Regions from separate parts of the Streptomyces sp. NPDC051180 genome, predicted to be linked through region 2. Evidence: riboswitches for the same ligand, from Rfam matches in the RefSeq annotation. Region 2 holds a riboswitch; the other holds the start of a gene.

Region 1 (3,397 bases), on a different contig from region 2:
GCCGAGGCCGGTGGAGAGGCCCTTGCGCTTCAGGACGCCCTTGAGGGTGTGGTAGATCTCCGCACCCCAGCGAAGGGCCTCGGAGAAGGACTCCGCGCCGATCGGGGCGATCATGAACTCCTGGATGTCCACGTTGGAGTCGGCGTGCGACCCACCGTTGAGGATGTTCATCATCGGGACGGGCAGCAGGTGCGCGTTCGGGCCGCCGAGGTAGCGGAAGAGCGGCAGGTCGCTGGCCTCGGAGGCGGCGTGCGCGACGGCGAGGGAGACGCCGAGGATGGCGTTGGCGCCGAGCGATCCCTTGTTCTCCGTGGCGTCCAGGTCGAACATGGCCTGGTCGATCAGGCGCTGCTCGGTGGCGTCGTAGCCGACGAGCTCCGGGCCGATCTGCTCGATGACGGCGAGGACGGCCTTCTCGACACCCTTGCCCTGGTAACGGTTGGGGTCACCGTCGCGGAGCTCGATGGCCTCGAAGGCACCGGTGGAGGCACCGGACGGAACGGCAGCACGACCGGTGCTGCCGTCGTCGAGGCCGACCTCGACCTCGACCGTGGGGTTGCCTCGGGAGTCCAGGATTTCCCGGGCTACGACGACGTCGATGGACGGCACGAGCATCTCCTTCTGGGATGTGACGCTGGATGTGACGCAAGGTCGGTGCAGGGTCGCTTGGCCTTGCGACAAGAGCCTAACCGGCTCGGGGGCTCCCGCCCGCCGGGCGCCCGCACCCTGGGACGAAAAAGGACCCAAGGGCAGGTATTACGGGACGAAGGGCCTCAGATCTACTGGGTGGTAACCGCCTCCGTGTCCCGAACGCCCTCCCTCTGACACGGCGAAACCCCGGCCCGGCGTGCACGGGGGAGGGCACGTCGGACCGGGGTGGTCACCGCGGGAGGGTCGCCGGGCTCACTTGAGGTGGAGCTGCTGGCCCACGTAGATCAGGTCGGCGTTCTCGACGACGTCCTTGTTCAGGTCGAAGAGCTTCGCCCAGCCGCCCTGGACGCCGTGGTCCCGGGCGATGGTGCCGAGGGTGTCACCGGGCTTGACCCGGTACTCGCCGTCACCCTGCTTGACCGTCTTGCCGGCCGGGGTCACGACGGTCTTCGCGGCGGTGGCCTTCCGCGGGGCCTGCGCGGCGGTGGCCTTCTTGGGGGCCTGGCGCTGCTCGCTGCGGGTGGTCGGCTGGGTGGCCTTGCGCTCGGGGGCGGGGGCCGTGGTGCCACCGGTGTAGGTGGTGCGGGAGAGACCCACGCCGCAGCTCGGCCAGGCACCCTTGCCCTGGCCCGCGAGGACCTTCTCGGCGACGGTGATCTGCTGCGACTTGGACGCCTGGTGGGCGTTGGGGGCGTAGGCGGTGCCGCCGTACGCGGCCCACGTCGACGACGAGAACTGCAGGCCGCCGTAGTAGCCGTTGCCCGTGTTGATGGCCCAGTTGCCGCCGGACTCGCACTGGGCGACCCGGTCCCACTCGGCGCCCGTGGCGGCCGAGGCGGTGCCCGCGGTCATCAGCGGGGCGGCGACGGCGACACCGGTGACGCCGACGAGCGTGGCGACCTGGGTGGCCTTGGAGGGACGACGGTGTTTGCCCTTGCCGGAAAACAGCATGGAGATTCTCCTCACCGACGCCTGCGAGGTGAGCTGTCGGGTTCGGGCCAATGAGTTGCCCGGCCGCGTGTCCTTGCACGCGACTTCACCCCAAGCCGGTCGTCGGCCGTCTCTCGACGGCCGGGGCCGGCACTTACCTTGGGTCCCCCGCTCCTGCCTTCGGCGCTGACGCGACGACTGTTCCCATCGACCGACGGCAGGATTCGGCGTTTCGGTCGACGGGGCCCGCGGTGGCGAGCGGTTAAGACCGTAGACACAGACCCACCGGAAGTTCAAAGAGGCGCATTGCGGAAATTTCGCCCCTCCTTGCCCTCCGGCGGGGGGTGTTTGTGCAGGTGAGAGGTGACGGAGGCAAAGGTCACGGGCAGGACACGCCAGTTGGGGCGAAGAGACCCATGTCTCACTTGCCCAGAACCGGACATTCAGTCCCGAACTACCCTTCGGCCGTGACCGGATCCACCGTCAGTTCGAGGCTCTGACCAGGCAGGATCAGGTCCGGATCGGCGCCCACCGTCTGGCGGTTGGCGTCATAGAGGGCCGTCCACCCTCCGGGCAGTTCGTTCGACTGCGCGATATCGGACAGGCTGTCGCCGGGCCGCACGGTGTACGCGTCCGAAGTGTCCGCACTGTCCTTTGCGCCCGAATTCTTCGCGGCGTCGGTCGCCGGCGTCGAGGTGGAGGCGTCCGCCAACTCGTCCGTGGGCGAGGCATGCTTGCCGGATTCCGGTGAATTGCCCGCCTTGTCGGTTTCCTCCGGAGCGGCGTCGCCCCGATGCTTTCCGGACCCGGGGGCCGTCGACGACCCGTCACCCTCCTCCACTCCGGGGGAAACGGGCATACCGGGCGTAACAGACGTGTCGGGCGTGACCGGCGTCGTGGGCGTGCCCGGCGTCGTGGGCGTGCCGGGCGTGACGGGCACGCCGGGGGTGACGGGGACCGTCGGGGGAAGCGAGGCGTTCGGGTCCTCCGGGACGGCCGGCGCGGTGGGCGTGGCCGTGGCGGTCTTCGGCGTCTGGGCGTGCCGGAAGGAGCCGGCGGAGCCCGACGGGGTGCCGTCGGTCCGGTTGGACTCGGCGACGGGACCGGTGGGGGCCGTGGGGACGGAGGTCGGGCCGGGGTCCACCCCGGTGGCCTTCCCGTCGTTCGTCAGCCCGGCGATCGGCGCGCAGGTGGCCCACTCGGTGCTGCCCTTGGCAAGAGCCTTCTCGGCCACGGCGATCTGCTGGGCGCGGCTGGCGAGGTCGGGGCTGGGGGCGTACGCGAGGCCGCCGTTCCGCTCCCAGCTGTCCTGGGTGAACTGGAGCCCGCCGTACATCCCGTTGCCGAAGTTGGCGCTCCACTGGCCACCGGACTCGCACTCGGCGACCCGGTCCCAGGTGGCCGCGTCGGCGGCGGATGCGGAGCCCGTGGCGAGCAACGGCAGCGCCATCGCCGAACCGGTGACACCGGCGGCGACGACGATGGCGGGGGCCTGACGGGGGCGACGGTGTCGTCCGTTCCCGGAACGCATAGGAGCGCCTTTCGCGTGACGGCTGAGACTGCCGGGAAACGTAGCGGTATTCGAACGCTCATCACAAGTCGGTCGACCCGCGATCACGCGAAGATCACATTTCTGATGCGAAGTCAGTTCACGGGCGGGGAACGGACGGGGAGAATTCCACCGGAAGCGTGCGCAATCCACGCATGATGAGCCCGCCACGCCACCGCAGTTCGTCCGGATCGACGGCAAGTCGCAGATCCGGCAGGCGCGTCAGCAGCGTCGCGAGCGCCGCCTGGCCCTCCAGCCGCGCGAGCG
Region 2 (3,397 bases):
CGCCTTGTCGCCGTCGACTCCGATCGACGAGACCTCGGCCAACGACGTCATCGCGCAGCTGCTGTACCTCGACCACGCGTCCCCGGGGCAGGACATCGCGCTGTACATCAACTCCCCCGGCGGAGCGGTCACCGCGATGACGGCGATCCACGACACGATGGGCTCGCTCCACTCCGACGTGGAGACGACCTGCCTGGGCCGCGCCGAGTCCACCGCGGCCGTGCTGCTCGCGGCCGGCACCCCGGGCAAGCGCATGGTCCTCCCCGGCGCCCGGGTCACGCTCGAACAGCCCGCCCTGGACGAGCCGATGCGGGGACAGCCGAGCGATCTGGACGTCCACGCGCGCGAACTGCTGCGGCAGCGCGCCCTGGTGGCCGCCATGCTCACCGAACACACGGGGCGGAGCCGGGAGCGGATCGACGCCGACCTGGACCGCCTCACGGTCCTGGACGCCCCCGCGGCGGTCGCGTACGGCCTGGTCGACCACCTCGTCAGCCGCCGGCGGGCTCCCGCCGGCGGCGTGGCGCGGTGAGACCGACGTGGTCCCCGAGCTGCCGCCGCTGCCCGCCCTGACCCGGGCCGAGGGCGAGTTCGTCGACGCCTACCTCGAAGTCGTCGACCTCCTGGGGAAGATCAACCCATCCAGGGGTTCGCATACCTATGGGGCCCTGCGGGCGGCACAAGCCCTGGTGGGGCGAGTCGAGGCGCTGCGTGCCGCCCTGACGCTCATGCACATGCGGGGCGAGAACGAGGTGCACGCGGACACATTGGCGCGCGCCCTGCGGGTGTTGGACGGCGAGCGCCGGACGGGGCGGGTCACCGTCCCCGACACCCGCGCGAGTTGACATTCCCGCGTGTCGTGTCGAGGGCCGGACGGCCGACGCGCGCCGCAGAATCCCTCGCTCGTTCGGCGTAGTCGACGAGTCGACAAATGCAGCGGGTGAGTTGCGCAGCAGGTGTACACATCTGGCGGAATCGAACGTTCCATCGCTGGTGCGGGGCTCGTCGGCCAAACCTCGGAAGATCACAAAGGCTGCCTGTCCACCTGAATGGATCAGTCGTGAGGAGCCTCACATATCGCCGTTTCAACTCGGTTTTCGCCCATGTCGTGAGTCAAGATCCCTGACGACGACAAGCCCCCGCCGCCGCGGCGGGGCGGTCCGGGCGGACGCCGAGTCCTGCCGCTGTCCCGGACGTCTGGTCGACAGGAGTGGATCGGCAGGAGTGGAGGACCCGATTTTTACGGGGCGTACGCGCTGTTCCGGCAGCGAGGCCGCTCCTTGGGGTGAAGCCGCAGCCGCGGCCGGGCATCTTCGCCAGCCCGAACCCGACAGGTCATCCTTCGCAGGCGGCTGACGAAGGGTTGCGCATGACTGCGCAGATGCACGTCCCGTCCCTGCTGTCCCGGGCCGGAGCCGTCTCGGCTCTCACCCTCGCCGCCGTCGGCGGCACGCTGCTCGCACCGGGAGCGGCGCCGGAGGCCCAGGCAGCCACCTCACACGCGTACAAGGCACTCAGCGTCGCCCAGTCCAAGAAGGGAGCCCCGTACCGGTACGGAGCCAGTGGACCCACCCGGTTCGACTGCTCCGGCCTGACGCTCTACGCGTACAAGAAGGCGGGCAAGTCGCTGCCCCGCACCGCGCAGCAGCAGTACAACAAGACCCGGCACATCGCCGCGTCCAGCAGACAACAGGGGGACCTGGTCTTCTTCCACTCCGGTGGGAGGGTCTACCACGTGGGCATCTACGCCGGGGCGGGCAAGATCTGGCACTCGCCCAAGACGGGCTCGTGGGTGAAGCTCGACAGGATCTGGTCGTCGAAGGTCTACTACGGCCGCGTCCGATGACGACCCGTGTACGGCCGCGTCCCTGACGGCCCCCGGCCGCTGACACGGCCTCTCGGACCGGCATGAGCAGCGGGGTGGCGCCGCCCCGCTCTCCGGCCGGACCACCGCCCCGGCACCCCGGTGTCCCCGTCGGCACCACCGGCGTGGAACCTCCACGAGCCGCCGGAGCCCCGTACGACCGCCCCTCCCCGCACCACCGTGCGGCCGCCCCGTCCCGGCGGCCGGCCGGCCCCTGCGGGCGGGTCAGCGGATCGGTACGGGGGCGGCCGTCCAGGGGAGGGTGATCCAGACCGTCTTGCCGCCGTCGTCGGTCGGCGTGACGGAGAACCGGCCGCCCGCCTCGGCCGCGAGCGAGCGGATGATGACGAGGCCGCGGCCGTTGTCCTGCTGGACCGCCGCCGGCAGACGGCGGGGCCTGCGGGGGTGGCTGTCGGTCACCCCGATGTGGAGGACCTCCTCGCGCACCAGACGGACGTCGACGGTGAACGTCGGCGACAGGCCGAAGGTGTGGAGGACGGCGTTGGTGGCCAGTTCCGAGACGATCAGACGGATCGCGTCGGCGGTGTCCGCGGTGTCGTCGAGTCCCCAGCCGGTGAGGACGTCCGCGACGTACCGCCGGGCCGTGGGGACCGAGGCGGGCTCGCTCGGCAGCGTGACGGATGCTTCCTGGTGATCTGCCATGCGACGCTGTCCCTTTCCCGCCGGGAACATCGTCCCGGATTGCACTTCGCGTCAGAGTGCCACCGATCGTGCCGCCCCGGGCGGGGTTCCACCAAGATATGTCCCTGTCTGTCGCCCGAAGCGGTGAACTCTGCGGCCCGCGCACACGCTTGGGCCGCCGTCGCGTCGGCCGGCGGGCATCCGGCCGCCCCGTCCGGGCGGCGCCGGGCGACTCAGCCGACGGGCGCCGTCCGCAGGATCGTCTCCACCGCGCACTCGATCTGCGCGTCGGTCAGGTCGGCCCGGGCCGTCAGGCGCAGCCGCGAGATGCCGTCGGGCACCGAGGGCGGCCGGAAGCAGCCGACGACCAGGCCCTGCTCGCGGCAGTCCGCGGCCCAGGCGAGCGCGGCCTCCGGGGAGGGGGCGCGGACCGAGACGACGGCGGCGTCGGGGCGGGCCGCGGTCAGCCCGGCGTCGGTGAGCCGCCGGTGCAGGACGGTCGCGACGGTCCGGGCCCGCTCGGCGAGGCCCGGTTCCGCGGCGATCCCCCGCAGGGCGGCCAGCGCGCCGCCCGCGGCGGCGGGGGCGAGCCCGGTGTCGAAGATGAAGGTGCGGGCTGCGTTCACCAGGTGCTCGACGACCCGGGCGGGCCCGAGGACGGCGCCGCCCTGGCTGCCCAGGGACTTGGACAGGGTGAGGGTCGCGACGACGTCCTCGTCGCCGGCCAGACCGGCCTCGTGCAGGGCTCCCCGGCCGCCTTCGCCGAGCACGCCGAAGCCGTGGGCGTCGTCCACCACCAGACCGGCGCCGTGCGCGCGGCAGGCCGCGGCCAGTTCCGGCAGCGGCGCCTTGTCGCCGTCGACGGAGAAGACGGAGTCGCTGACGACCAGG

The links. Region 2 has a riboswitch for cyclic di-AMP ahead of AB0424_RS00490 (C40 family peptidase). Riboswitches for the same ligand answer to the same signal wherever they lie in the genome.
Region 1: it holds a riboswitch for cyclic di-AMP, as region 2 does, so the genes downstream of both, AB0424_RS26870 (transglycosylase family protein) here and AB0424_RS00490 (C40 family peptidase) in region 2, are expected to answer to the same signal.

What each region holds. Positions count from the first base shown of each region.
Region 1 is NZ_JBFBBC010000018.1:57,068-60,464, reverse strand. Features, by position in the region: gene eno (phosphopyruvate hydratase) at 1-615, opposite strand, end outside; gene AB0424_RS26870 (transglycosylase family protein) at 904-1,602, opposite strand; cyclic di-AMP (ydaO/yuaA leader) riboswitch at 1,606-1,777, opposite strand; gene AB0424_RS26865 (transglycosylase family protein) at 2,036-3,112, opposite strand; gene AB0424_RS26860 (cytochrome P450) at 3,231-3,397, opposite strand, start outside.
Region 2 is NZ_JBFBBC010000001.1:96,807-100,203, reverse strand. Features, by position in the region: partial or broken gene AB0424_RS00505 (aminotransferase class I/II-fold pyridoxal phosphate-dependent enzyme) at 1-18, opposite strand, end outside; gene AB0424_RS00500 (ATP-dependent Clp protease proteolytic subunit) at 5-532, shown strand; gene AB0424_RS00495 (hypothetical protein) at 540-845, shown strand; cyclic di-AMP (ydaO/yuaA leader) riboswitch at 1,160-1,366, shown strand; gene AB0424_RS00490 (C40 family peptidase) at 1,370-1,846, shown strand; gene AB0424_RS00485 (ATP-binding protein) at 2,090-2,527, opposite strand; gene AB0424_RS00480 (8-amino-7-oxononanoate synthase) at 2,740-3,397, opposite strand, start outside.